Regions from separate parts of the Bradyrhizobium sp. WD16 genome, predicted to be linked through region 1. Evidence: riboswitches for the same ligand, from Rfam matches in the RefSeq annotation. Region 1 holds a riboswitch; each other region holds the start of a gene.
The links. Region 1 has a riboswitch for cobalamin ahead of DB459_RS05635 (TonB-dependent receptor). Riboswitches for the same ligand answer to the same signal wherever they lie in the genome.
Positions count from the first base shown of each region.

Region 2: linked by a shared signal. The riboswitch ahead of DB459_RS07160 (TonB-dependent siderophore receptor) and the one ahead of DB459_RS05635 (TonB-dependent receptor) in region 1 are both predicted to bind cobalamin.
Region 3: linked by a shared signal. The riboswitch ahead of DB459_RS12255 (ribonucleoside-diphosphate reductase subunit alpha) and the one ahead of DB459_RS05635 (TonB-dependent receptor) in region 1 are both predicted to bind cobalamin.
Region 4: linked by a shared signal. The riboswitch ahead of DB459_RS12200 (DUF1636 domain-containing protein) and the one ahead of DB459_RS05635 (TonB-dependent receptor) in region 1 are both predicted to bind cobalamin.

Region 1 covers NZ_CP028908.1:1,206,638-1,209,861, forward strand. The annotation lists gene DB459_RS05630 (Lrp/AsnC family transcriptional regulator) at 1-222, shown strand, start outside; cobalamin riboswitch at 868-1,096, shown strand; gene DB459_RS05635 (TonB-dependent receptor) at 1,200-3,224, shown strand, end outside.
Region 2 covers NZ_CP028908.1:1,539,855-1,543,078, reverse strand. The annotation lists gene DB459_RS07160 (TonB-dependent siderophore receptor) at 1-1,471, opposite strand, end outside; cobalamin riboswitch at 1,648-1,850, opposite strand; gene DB459_RS07155 (ABC transporter substrate-binding protein) at 2,425-3,224, shown strand, end outside.
Region 3 covers NZ_CP028908.1:2,651,399-2,654,622, reverse strand. The annotation lists gene DB459_RS12270 (MBL fold metallo-hydrolase) at 1-372, shown strand, start outside; partial or broken gene DB459_RS12265 (HNH endonuclease) at 438-539, shown strand; gene DB459_RS12260 (hypothetical protein) at 593-952, opposite strand; cobalamin riboswitch at 1,140-1,356, shown strand; gene DB459_RS12255 (ribonucleoside-diphosphate reductase subunit alpha) at 1,473-3,224, shown strand, end outside.
Region 4 covers NZ_CP028908.1:2,636,174-2,639,397, reverse strand. The annotation lists gene DB459_RS12205 (bifunctional diguanylate cyclase/phosphodiesterase) at 1-716, opposite strand, end outside; cobalamin riboswitch at 1,126-1,332, shown strand; gene DB459_RS12200 (DUF1636 domain-containing protein) at 1,458-1,856, shown strand; gene cobW (cobalamin biosynthesis protein CobW) at 1,853-2,911, shown strand; gene cobN (cobaltochelatase subunit CobN) at 2,916-3,224, shown strand, end outside.

The sequences.
Region 1 (3,224 bases):
TTCCGCGACCTGGTGCGGCGGGTCGATGCGATCCAGGAGGCCTATGCCCTGACCGGCGACGCCGACTATCTGCTCAAGATCGCCCTGCGCGATCTCAAGAGCCTGTCCGACATCGTCAACAACGTGCTGATGCCGCACGAGAGCGTCGCCCATGTGCGCTCCTCGATCGTGCTCGACTGCCTCAAGACGACGCGCCGGCTGCCGATCGGCAAAGCCGGATGAGGACACGCTCGCGCGTTAACCTGTTGTGCGATCGCCGGCCGAGTTGCCGAACCCATTTTGTGTCTCGCGACGGGTGCGGGCACCACATCGAGCATGACTCAACGAACGCGAATCACTTCTCGCCGATTCGTCCCTGCTTCGTTCCTCGACTGTTCGAAAGATTAACGCGACACGGAACATGCGTCGCATTGTGGGACGATGCCGGTAACGCCCATTCATCACAGGCGGACGAGGCACGCGTTAACCACTGATGAGCGCCACGCGATCAGGCGCCGCTGCCATCTTGTGCTTCTCTCTCGGTGTACGCACCACATCGAGCATGCTGCGCGCTGCGCGAATCGCATTTCGCTGATTCGGACCCGCTTCGTTCCACCGGTGTTCGAGAAGTTAACGGCACGACGACCGACGTCCTCCGCTGGCACAGTGGTGTTAACGCGTCTCACAACACAGATCACACGCCTCATCGCCATCTTGTGTCTGTCTCGCACAGGCAGCACCACATGGCGCACGGCTTCGCCTGCGCGAATCGCTGTTCGCCGATTCGGGCCCGGTTCGTTCCACCCGCGTTCTGATCGTTAACGGAGCGAGCACGAACGTCGCATTCCGGCACAACAGGCCGTCGCCTTGACTCCCGTCGTTAACAAACCCTAACGTCGATTCGACGGTTCCCTTCGGGGATCAAAAGGGAATGCGGTGGGGACACCACCAGACAAGCTCGCCGCAGGCGAGGTCAGGGTGTCCGATTCCGCAGCTGCCCCCGCAACTGTCAGCGACGAGCCTGCTGTCCAGCGCCACTGGGAAATTCGGTCCCGGGAAGGCGACATCAGGTGATGACCCGCGAGCCAGGAGACCTGCCGTCGATCGTGGTCACACGCGGCAATGTCGGTCGGGGAGTACAGGCATTGGTTTCATCGACGCATCCTGCGTCATGAACCTCGGTCGCGGTGACGTGCCACCGACGTCAACCGAGGCCATTCATGCCCGCCGTCTTTGTTTCCGCAGGGACTCGCCGCACCCGCTGGCTCGCCACCAGCTGTCTTGTGTCCTGTCTTGCATCCTGCCCTGCAATCCCCGTTCTCATCGCCACCGCGGCCGACGCCCAGCAGGCCACCCCACTGCCGGCGATCACGGTCGCCGCAAGCCGGCTCGACAGCGCCACCAACACCATCGTCGGCGCCTCGAGCACGGTCATCTCCGCCGCCGAGATCGCACGCTCGCCGGCGCAGTCGCTGCAGGACATCATCGCCCAGACCCCCGGCGTGCAGGTGCAGTCCACCTTCGGCATCGCCAACGGCGCCTACACCGCGGTCGACCTGCGTGGCTTCGGCGCCTTCGCCAGCGCCAACACCCTGGTCCTGATCAACGGCCGCCGCGTCAACGACCTCGACCTCATGGGGGTCGACTTCTCGACCATCCCGCGCGATTCCATCGAACGCATCGAGATCACCCGCGGCAATTCCGGCGCGGTGCTCTATGGCGACAACGCCGTCGGCGGCGTCATCAACATCGTCACCAAGACCGCCGTCGATGGTCCGCCGGCGAGCATGAAGGCGGAAGCCGGCACCGGCTCCTTCAACCAGCGCCAGGGCGTGGTCTCCGCCGCCGTCAATCAGGGGCCGTGGTCCTCGTCGGCCTTTGGCAATGTCTTTTCATCGGGCGGCTGGCGCACCAACAACGCCATCAACCAGGTCAACGGCGTCGGCGACCTCCGCTACACGACGCCGGACTTCACCGCCTTCCTGAACCTCGCCGGCGACAACCAGCACATCGGCTTTCCCGGCGGACGCCGGGTCGATCCCACCACCGGAGCCAGCCAGATCGCGACCGATCCGCGCGGCTCCTCGACACCGTTCGACCATGGCGACAAGCAGGGCATCAATGCCACCGCCGGATTCACCACGACCTTGCGGGACGGCGTCGACCTGATCGTCGACGGCGGTGTCCGCGTCAAGAAACAGCAATCCGCCTTCTTCGGCGACGTGCCGCTGTCGAGCTTCAACGCGAGCTTCAGCGACAGTCACCTCAGCACCTGGTCGTTGACACCTCGGCTGTCGATCAAATCGGTCCTGTTCGGCCTGCCCTCCACCGTTCTGACCGGGGTCGACTTCCACGACGCGACCTACCATTCCAGCCGCTCGCAATATCGCAGCTCCGCACCGGTCCACGTCTATGATCTCGGCCAGCAGACCCTCGCGGCCTATTACCAGCAGACCGTGAGTGTTCTGCCGACCACCGACCTGACTTTGGGTGGCCGCATCCAGCGCACCCTGGTGACCGCGCGCGACACGCTCGATCCGACCGCGCCGAATTACTTCGGTGACGCCCAGCAACTGCCGCTCGATCAGGCGCAGACCAACACCGCCGTCCTCGGCGGCCTCGAACATCGCTTCAACGAGGTGTTCACCGGCTTCGCCCGCGCTGCCAGCGCCTTCCGCACGCCCAATGTCGACGAGCGGGTCAGTTCCGGGCCGATGTTCGACGCCTTCTTCAACCCGGTGGCCAACAATTTCGACATCAAGACCCAGACCTCGTATGACGTCGAGACCGGCCTGCGCGTCAACGCCGGTCGCTTCGAGATGCAATCCAGCGTCTACGACATGGAGCTGACCAACGAGATCCATTACAATCCGGTCAGCTTCTACAACTACAACCTCGACCCGACCCGCCGTTACGGCAGCGAGACCAGCGCCAGCTATCGCATCAATGACAGCCTGCAACTACGCGGCGGCTTCACCTATACCCGCGCCGTGTTCCGCGAAGGCCAATATGCCGGCAGCGACGTGCCGCTGGTGTCGCGCTATTCCGGCAGCGCCGGCGTCAGCTGGGACATCTTCGACAAGTATCTGGTGTTCGACGCCACGTTGCGGGCCTGGTCGAGCCGCCGCATGGACAACGATCAGCAGAACCTCCAGCCGAAGATCCCGGCCAATGCCACCGTGGACGTCAAGCTGAGCGGGGCCTATGAGCGCTACTTCTGGTCGGCCGGCATCAACAATCTGTTC
Region 2 (3,224 bases), 330 kb from region 1:
GCAAGCCGCCAACGAGCGCGAATGTTCGCGTGATCTTCAGGCGGTCTTCTACTGACAGTGACTCATTGTCGATCCTTGCGGTCTGCTGCTGCGTCGTCAGAGGCCCGTAGTATCCCCTGATCGGATCGACCAGCGTGACCAGGTCGTGCGGGAAATTGGCCGCGCCCGGGCGGACGAAGTCGAGGCCGCTCGCCGCAAAGGTTGCCACCAATCGGTTTCCCAAGCCCGCGATGTCGGAGTCCCACGTCAAATCGGTGATGCTTCCCGCCAGTTTCTGGTTGTGCGCCACGAAGAACCGCTCTCGATCGACCAGGTTCAGACTGGCGTTGAATGCTTCCACCTCGTTGTTGAACCACTCACGTTCCGCGCCGTAACCATAGACTTGGCTCTTCAGTGTCAGATTCGGCGCAACAGTGAGCTCGAAACCGCCACGAAGCCACAGCTCCTTTGCATCGGTATGGTTGTCGAGTACGTTGTAATTGGTCGTGAAGGTGCGGTCATCGATCGTGACGGGCCCGAGATTCGAACCATTGTAGTTCGAGACGTAGCTTCCGGAGACGATGCCGGTCGTGGCATGGGGGCCGCTGAATGCGGCAGAGACCAGCGGTGCGCCCCAGTAGGCCTTCGACCGGTCTTCCTTGTACTCGATGGCCCCCCAGATCTTGAAATTGTCCGATAGGCGGTAGTTCAGTCGACCTGACACATCCAGTAACCCGGTGTTCGTATCGTCGACAAAGCCGCTTAGCGACGACCGGCTGATATCGAACCGGTAGTCCAGTCCCTGAATGTTGGTGCTTCCGCCTGAGCCGTAGTAACTGCGGAAGGACGATAGTGAGTCGTATGAGAAGAGCGCCTCGTTCCGGATCGGGCCGGTGTGCGGTTGTTTCGTCACGAAATTGACGGCGCCGCCACTCGCGCCTTCTCCTGACATAAGAGAAGCGGGTCCTTTCAGGAATTCGACGCTTTCCAGATTGGCCGTGTCCATGAACCGAGACGTCATGTTCTGAGGGCCGACCTTGATGCCATTGTAGAGCACATTGATCTGGCTGTTGGTAAAGCCGCGCATTGAGAAGGCTGACGGCTCGGCGGGATTATCGCCCGACGTCACGCCGACCGCGCCCTGCGCCACTTCCGTTACTGTTCGATAGCCGCGGTCGCCGATGGTCTGTTGCCCGATCACTTCGATGGTCGCGGGAACCTCGCGCGCGCTCAAGCCCAGTCGCGAAGCGCTTTCGGCAACGGTTCCGGTGTTGAGCGGCGTCTGCACCGCGTTTCGGGCGTCTTCCTTCTGCTCGGTGGCGTTGGATGTCGCTCCGATTGGTGCTGCCGGGCGCGGGCGCGATCCCGAATCGCGGCTCCGCTTTGTCCCCGTTCGATTTTGGGTCGCCGGCGGAGAGACCTCGATAGGCGGCAGCTGACTGGAAGAGGGAAGCTGCTGTCCCTGCGCGGCAGAGACGTCAAGCGCGAGCATGGAGACGAGAAAGCCGGATGCAAACAGGAAATTGCGGCGCGGGTCGCCGGTGGTGGCAGAAGACAAGGTTCGGACCTCGGTATGACGTCAGTGGCACGTCACAGCGAGCCAAGTTTCACCTTTAGGCCGACAACCTTCAGTGAAGCAATGTCTGTACTCCCCGACCGACATTTTCGCGTGTGACCACGGCTGACGGCAGGTCTCCTGGCTCGCGGGTCGTTACCTTGCGTCGCCTTCCCGGGGCCGAGTCGCCCAGTGGCTCGTGACACAAGGTTCGCCGCTTACAGTTGCGGGGGCAGCTGCGGAATCGAGCAAGCTTCCTTGCACCGCATTCCCTTTTCATCCCCAATAATGAGGAACCGTCCCGAATATCTAAAGCTATGTCGCGCTGGGAGTCAAATGCAGCCGCCGCCAGCAGCGCGGCTGAGATGGCGCCATCATTTGTTTGTTCAGCCAACCAGGTTTGGGGTCGTCAGCGGACGGTCGTGCCGTCTTGCGTCGGGGCAATCGGTCGGAGAAATTCGGACAATCGGCGTGGTCAGAGGAAGCCTTCTACTTTTCTCGAATTGCGCCATGAGCCCCGACGCGCCAATGGGCTAACAGCATACAGAGGCAAGGATTCAAATCAGCCTCGTCGCCTTCAAGCCGGCATGGCCGTGCCGGCCGATGTTGGGCGGTAGCGCACAGTGGTGCCGGGCGGCGGCACCAGCATGCCTCCGCTTCAGAGACTGCCAGCGTACGAATCTCGGCATTCGCTTCGAAGCATCACTGTCGAATCGACTGGTACCGACGGCCTCGACTGCTCACGCCTCCGGCGATGAACATCCGACAGACAGCGCGTCTGTCGCAAAAGTTGGAATACTCATTTCGTGCGACCGCCGAAAAACAGAATAGTCCGTGACATCCATACATTTTATGGTGGAAGCATCGAGACCTGCTCAACAGGAGCCGCCGTGACCAGCCCGTTTTTCGTCTCCCGTCGTTCCCTGCTCAGCGTGCTTGCGGGAGGCCTCGTCGCCGGCAGCGCAGGAGCGCAAACCAGGCGAGGCTCGGATAGCGATCTCGGCGGGGTCACGCTGCGCGTGGCCCATTACAAGGGCGGTTGGCGCGCCCTGCTTCGGGCCGCCGGGGAAGACAAGACGCCATACAAGATCGACTGGAAGGAGCTCAACAACGGCGTCCTGCACATCGAGGCGCTCAACAGCGATGCCCTCGATCTCGGTTCGGGCAGCGAAATTCCTGCAATGTTCGCCGCCCGCCAAAATGCCAATGTGCGCTTCATCGCTGTGTCGCACGAGGACCTCAACACCCAGGTCACCGTCGCTGCCAAGGATTCGCCGATACGTTCGATCGCGGATCTCAAGGGCAGGAAGGTCGGTTACGTGCGCGCAACGACCGCCCACTATTTCCTGTCCAAGCAGCTCGAGGAGGTCGGCCTTTCCTTCAACGACATCGACGCCATCAACCTGACGCCGTCCGACGGCTATTCGGCCTTCACCTCCGGTAAGCTCGATGCCTGGGCGATCTACGGTTACAATGGTCAGCTCGCCATATCCAGGCAGGGAGCGCGCCTCCTGAAGACCGGCGTTGGCTATCTTTCCGGAAATTTCCCGGTCTATGCCAACCCGAAGGCCATCGACGACGCCTTGCGTCATGCGGCCATGGCCGACCTTTTGCTCCGGATCCAGCGCGCCTATGCCTTTGCCAACAAGAATTTCCCGGTCTACGCCGCGGCACAAGTGGCCGAAACGCA
Region 3 (3,224 bases), 1.4 Mb from region 1:
TTCGATTTCAAGGATCGTTCGATCGCCTTTTCCGGCGACACTGTGCCGCTGGAAGCTGTCGCGGTCATGGCCAAGGGCGCCGACGTGCTCGTGCACGAGACCATGTATGTTCCAGCCGTCGAGAATTACATCAAAGAAGCGATCGCCAAGGGGCGGCCGGTCAAGTTCGACGCCTTCATGGCGCATATGAAGGCCGACCACACGCCGTCGGAGGACGTCGGTCGTATCGCGCAGGAAGCGGGCGTCAAAACGCTGGTCCTGTCGCATCTCACGCCCCCGCTCGACAGCATCACGGACGACGTCTGGCGCGAGCCGGCGGCGAAATACTTCAAGGGCAAGATCATCGTCGCAAAGGACCTGATGGTCGTGTGAAACACTCAGCAGCGTGTCGGCGCTCCGTTCCGGGCATCGACTCGCTTCTGACCCCCTGAACGTCGACATGCGCCCAGCTCCATCGCAACGGCCGGCTGTTCCCGCCGAACTACCTGCACGACAGCTGGCTCGACTATCTCTACTGGGACACCGAGCTCGATCCGTAGGTGCGACGGCCTAACCGTCGAAGCCGCTGAGGCAAGCAAGAACCGCTCACACGTTATGGCCGCTTCGGAGCGATACCGGAGCGGCCATGGTGTTTTTGGTAGACCCCGCGCGGTGATGGCGGCGGGGGACGGAGCGTGGGCGCGCGCAGCGAATCGATGTGTTCGCAGACGGCCTGCAGCGTCACAGGCCGGAAGAAGAGCTCGACATCGTCGAACTTGGTGAGCAACATGGTGGCGCGCCTCGCAATCCCGCGAAGGCGCTCGACCGTTGCCCCTATTCCGGCAGCGACCGTGGCCGGGCCGTACGACAGATCGGCGGTTACTGATCGAAGTTCGTCGATGAAGCGCTCGTATTCCGCATGAATCGTCTGCAAGCCTCCCGGGTGCTCAGCAAGGCAAAGATGCCGCGGCATCGGAGTGTCCCTGAGCCTTGCACCAGCGTGTTCCTTAACGACCTGATAAACGGCCGACATGTCTCGGAACAGCCGACATCGAGTCGTCTCGAAAGCATCTAGTCTAGGCCGGCAGGGACCCCCCGCATTCCACAGGGAAAGGGATCTTAGACCCTTAACGAATCGTTGACACTTCATCGCGAATATCACCATATATGGACGTCACGGTTCCGCTGGATCGCAAGATTTAGTGGCTAAGAGGGAAGCCGGTGAACCGTGCGAAGGCGCGGAATTCCGGCGCTGCCCCCGCAACTGTCAGCAGCGAGCTGTTTCCGAACGAATGTCACTGGCTTAAGGCGCCGGGAAGACAGGAAGCGAGCGACGACCTGCGAGCCAGGAGACCTGCCGCGACAAACTGAACGTCCACGGGCGGGGTGTCCCGGCGGTCGCTTGCATGCGCCGTCGGCATTCTCTCGTCGGCGCTTCTGCAGCGTCCTCCTTTGCCCCGCTCAAACACAACGCGCGCATCACGGGGCCCTTGATGTCTTCAAACCTGCACCACGCGGAGGCCACCTCCGCTCCCATTATCCAGTTGCGTCCGGAATCGCTTGCTGCCGTTCCCAGCGAGCCTGCCATGCAGATCATCCGACGCAACGGCAAGGTCACGCCGTTCGACTCCGCGAAGATTGCGGTGGCGATGACCAAGGCTTTCCTCGCGGTGGAGGGCTCGAGCGCCGCTGCGTCGCGCCGCTTCCATGAGAGCGTCGAGCAATTGGTGGCCGAGGTCGTCGCAACCCTGATGCGACGTGCAGGCGAGGGGCGCACCTTCCATATCGAGGACGTCCAGGACCAGGTCGAACTCGCCTTGATGCGCAGCGAGAACCACAAGGTCGCGCGCGCCTATGTGCTGTACCGCGAAGAGCGGTCGCGCCAGCGCGCCGAGGAAGCGGCCGCACAGCCGGCGCCTGCCGCCACGCCAGCCCTGCACGTCACGTTGGCCGACGGTTCGCGCGTCGGTCTCGACACCAAGCAGCTCGCGCTGATCATCGGCGAAGCCTGCGCCAGCCTTGACGGTGTCTCTGCGGCTCCCGTGCTCGCCGAGACCACTCGTAATCTCTACGACGGCATCAGCCAGGACGAGCTGACGCTGGCATCGATCATGGCCGCGCGCACGCTGGTCGAGCAGGAGCCAAACTACACCTATGTCAGTGCACGTCTGCTGCTGGACAAGCTGCGCGGCGAGGTGCTGTCCTACGTCCACGGCATGCCGACATCCGCCTCGCAGGCCGATATGGCGACGCGCTATGCCGACTATTTCCCGGCCTATGTGAAGACCGGCATCGCCGCCGAACTGCTCGATCCCGAACTGGCCCGCTTCGATCTCAGCAGGATCTCGGCCGCTCTGAAGCCCGAGCGCGACCTGAACTTCCAATTCCTCGGCCTCCAGACGCTCTACGATCGCTACTTCCTGCACGTTCACGGCAAGCGGATCGAATTGCCGCAAGCCTTCTTCATGCGCGTGGCGATGGGGCTGGCGGTGCGCGAAATCGACCGCGAAGCCAAGGCGATCGAATTCTACGATCTCCTGTCGTCGTTCGATTTCATGGCCTCGACGCCGACGCTGTTCAATTCGGGTACGCTGCGCCCGCAATTGTCGTCCTGCTTCCTCACCACCGTTTCGGACGACCTCGACGGCATCTTCAAGTCGATCAAGGATAATGCGCTGCTCGCAAAGTATTCCGGTGGCCTCGGCAACGACTGGACGCCGGTCCGCGGCCTCGGCGCGCACATCAAGGGCACCAACGGCGAAAGCCAGGGCATCATTCCGTTCCTGAAGGTCGCCAACGACACCGCGATCGCCGTCAACCAGGGCGGCAAGCGCAAGGGCGCGGTTTGTGCCTACCTCGAGACCTGGCACGTCGACATCGAGGAATTCCTCGACCTGCGCAAGAACACCGGCGACGACCGCCGCCGCACTCATGACATGAACACCGCCAACTGGGTGCCGGACCTGTTCATGCAGCGCATCGATTCCGACAGAGAATGGACGCTGTTCTCGCCTGACGAGACGCCCGATTTGCACGATCTGTACGGCGAGGCATTCAAGGCAGCCTACGAGGCCTATGAAGCCAAGGCGAGAGCCGGCGGCATGCGTATCTTCAAGACTGTGCGCGCGACCGACCTCTGGCGCCGCATGCTGACCATGCTGTTCGAGACCGGCCATCCCTGGATCACCTTCAAGGACCCCTGCAACCTGCGTTCGCCGCAGCGTCACATGGGTGTGGTCCATTCC
Region 4 (3,224 bases), 1.4 Mb from region 1:
TTGAAGGCGAAGCGGTTCGGCAGATGCGTCAGGGCGTCCCGCCGGACGATCTTCTCGGCTTCGAGCTGGGAGATGAGGCGTTGGGTGAATTCGAACGCGTTGGCGAAGATGCCGCGCAGCAGCACGGATCCATAAACCACGACCAGGATGGCGACCAGCAGGTAGACGAAATCGCCGGCGCCGCCGATGCAGATCGCCGTCCCCAGAAAGATCGGCGTCGTGAACGCAATCGCTGCCACCGGGATCGTGGCAAAAGCGAGCGCGCCGCCCGCCAGCATTCCGGCACAAAGGCAGGTGATCACGATCTGGCCGCCGTTCGAGGCGTCGGCGAAGAACGCCGCCGGCACGACCGCCCAGGCGAGGCCGAGAATGAACGCATTGCGCACCAGCCGGTGCATGGTGCCGCGGGAGACGAACTGCGGCTTGGCGATCCGTCGCGACGAAAAGGCCTTCAGTCCGACGATGAGCGTGCCGCAACCGACGACAGCAGCCCAGACCAGGGCAGGGAATCGGTCCGGCGAGGGCCACAGGGCGATGGCCAGCACCGCCGCGTTGCAGGCGTTGGCCAGCATGATGCCGGGCGAATAGCGAAGCACCAGCGAGACCTGTTCGGCCCGAATATGGCCGGCGACCGTCTCGTCCGTCGGCGGTCCGCCGAAGGCCGCCAGATCGCCGGCGAACAGCCTCGATAAATAGGAGCTCAGATACCCCGGCATCCCCGATCCCGCAGCGCCGACCTGGCGGCTTCGGGAACAAAATCGCGACAAAGCTTTGATGAACTATAAATTCCGGGAGATTGCCAGCACTGGTTGTATCGCCTCGAGGCGTCCAAGTTCTGACATCGATAACAAAGGATGAACGCGCTAAGCGTTGTCACCACAAGGGCGCGGGATCGATCGCGAATCGATGATCGTCAAGCGCGCGGCCGGCGGCACGCACATCATCCAGATCATACGATGACCTGCCCGACCGTCCTGCGACATCAAAGCATCGCACGCTCCCGATTGCGCCGATGGCGTCGAGACGGGCTGCAGGCCTGCCGAGAAGCTGCGCGCTTCGATGGCATGCGCCACCTGGTCAATCCGCCCGGTGGGGCCGCCTGATTGACATCGACCGTCCCCGCAGATCATAGTGCCGGCCGATGGTCCGTCCGTGAGGATGGTTAAAGAGGGAACACCGTGAGGAGCCAATCGGCTCCAAGGCGGCGGCTGCCCCCGCAACTGTAAGCGGAAAGCGTTTTGTCTCATGGTCACTGGGAGTTCGCTCCTGGGAAGACGGACGAACGCGACTGATCCGCGAGCCAGGAGACCTGCCATCAAAGGAAGACTGCGGTACCGGGCGGGGCGCCCCGGTGGCGGCTGTGTATCTTACACCTCACCCTGATCCCCAGGGGCAGTCGGCGTCCCACTGATCCGGCCTCAGGCGTTTGACGCCAGGCCATTTGGGAAAGTCCGCCGATGGCCGAAGGCCAGACCGTCAGCCTGCATGTCTGCGTCACCTGCCGCGCCGGGGAAGCCGAGCGCGACGGCATGGCGCCGGCCGGGCGGCGACTCCATCAGCAATTCGCCCGCGCCTTGCGCGAGCGCGGCGACGGCGACTGGATCGAGCTGAAGGAAGTGACCTGCCTCGTCTCCTGCCAGCGCGGCTGCGCGGCCGCCGTCTCCACGCCCGGCAAATGGAGCTACCTGCTCGGTCACCTCGACGACAGCAAGCTCAATGACGTGCTGACCTACCTGCGCATCTACCGCGACTCGAAATCGGGTGCGGTGCTGCCCTCCCGGCGGCCGGCCTCGCTGCAGGACGCCATGCTCGGCCGCTTTCCCCCGCTCACGCCGCCACCGGACGGAGCCTCATGACCGACAAACTCCACGCCACGAAAACGCCGGTGACGATCATCACCGGCTTCCTCGGCGCCGGCAAGACCACGCTGCTGCGCCATATCATGGAGGGCGCCGCCGGACGGCGGCTCGCCGTGATCGTCAACGAATTCGGCAGCCGGGGCGTCGACGGCGAGACCATCAGGAGCTGCGGCCTCCAGGCCTGCGCCGAGACCGACATCGTCGAACTCGCCAATGGCTGCCTGTGCTGCACCGTGGCCGACGAGTTCGTCCCGGCCATCGAAGCGCTGATGGAGCGGCCGCAGCCGCCCGAGCACATCCTGATCGAAACCTCGGGCCTGGCGCTGCCCAAGCCGCTGCTCAAGGCGTTCAGCTGGCCATCGCTGCGGTCGCGGCTGACGGTCGACGGCGTCGTCGCGGTGATCGACGGCCCCGCCGTCGCCGCCGGGCGCTTCGCCGACGATCCGGCCGCCGTCGCCACCCAGCGCGCGGAGATCGAGACCCTCGACCACGACAATCCGCTGGCCGAGGTCTACGAGGACCAGCTCTTCGCCGCCGATCTCGTCATCCTGAACAAGACCGACCTGCTCGCGCCGGAACAGGTCGAGGCGCTCGCCCGCGAGATCGCCGCCAGGCTGCCGCGCGCCGTCAAGGTGGTCGCGGCGCGCGAGAGCAAGATCGACCTCGCCACGCTGTTCGGTCTCAACGCCGCGGCCGAAGCCGATCTCGCCGCCCGGCCGTCGCATCACGACGACGCGCCGGACCACGAGCACGACGATTTCGAGAGCTTCGTGGTGGCCATGCCGGAGATTGCAAGACCGGAGAGCCTCGTCGAGCGGCTCAAGAGCGTCGTCGAGCAGCACGACATCCTGCGCATCAAGGGCTTTGTCGCCGTCGCCGGCCGGCCGCTGCGCCTCGAGCTGCAAGGCGTCGGCGCCCGCTTCCGCCATCATTTCGATCGTCCCTGGAATGCCGGCGAGCCGCGCCACGGGCACCTCGTGGTCATCGGCCGCAACGGTCTCGACCGCGCCGGCATCGCGGCCGGGGTGATCGAGGCCGGAGCGTTGGGCTGACCTCATGCATCTGCTGGTCCGGGAGCAGCATACGCTGGACGAAGCCGAGGTCGCCGAAGATCTCGGCCAGAGCCCGGCCGACATGGTGCTGCTGTCGTTCTCGGACACCGATCTCGCGGCGGCGGCCGCCGCCTGGTCGCGGCTCGGCGCCGACCGCCCGTCGCTGCGGCTCGCCAACCTGTCGCGCCTGCGCCATCCGATGTCGGTGGACCTCTATGTCGAGCAGGTGATCGCCGCGGCCAAGGTCGTCGTGGTGCGCCTGATCGGCGGACTCGATTACTGGCGCTACGGCGCCGAGGAGCTCGCCGCGGCC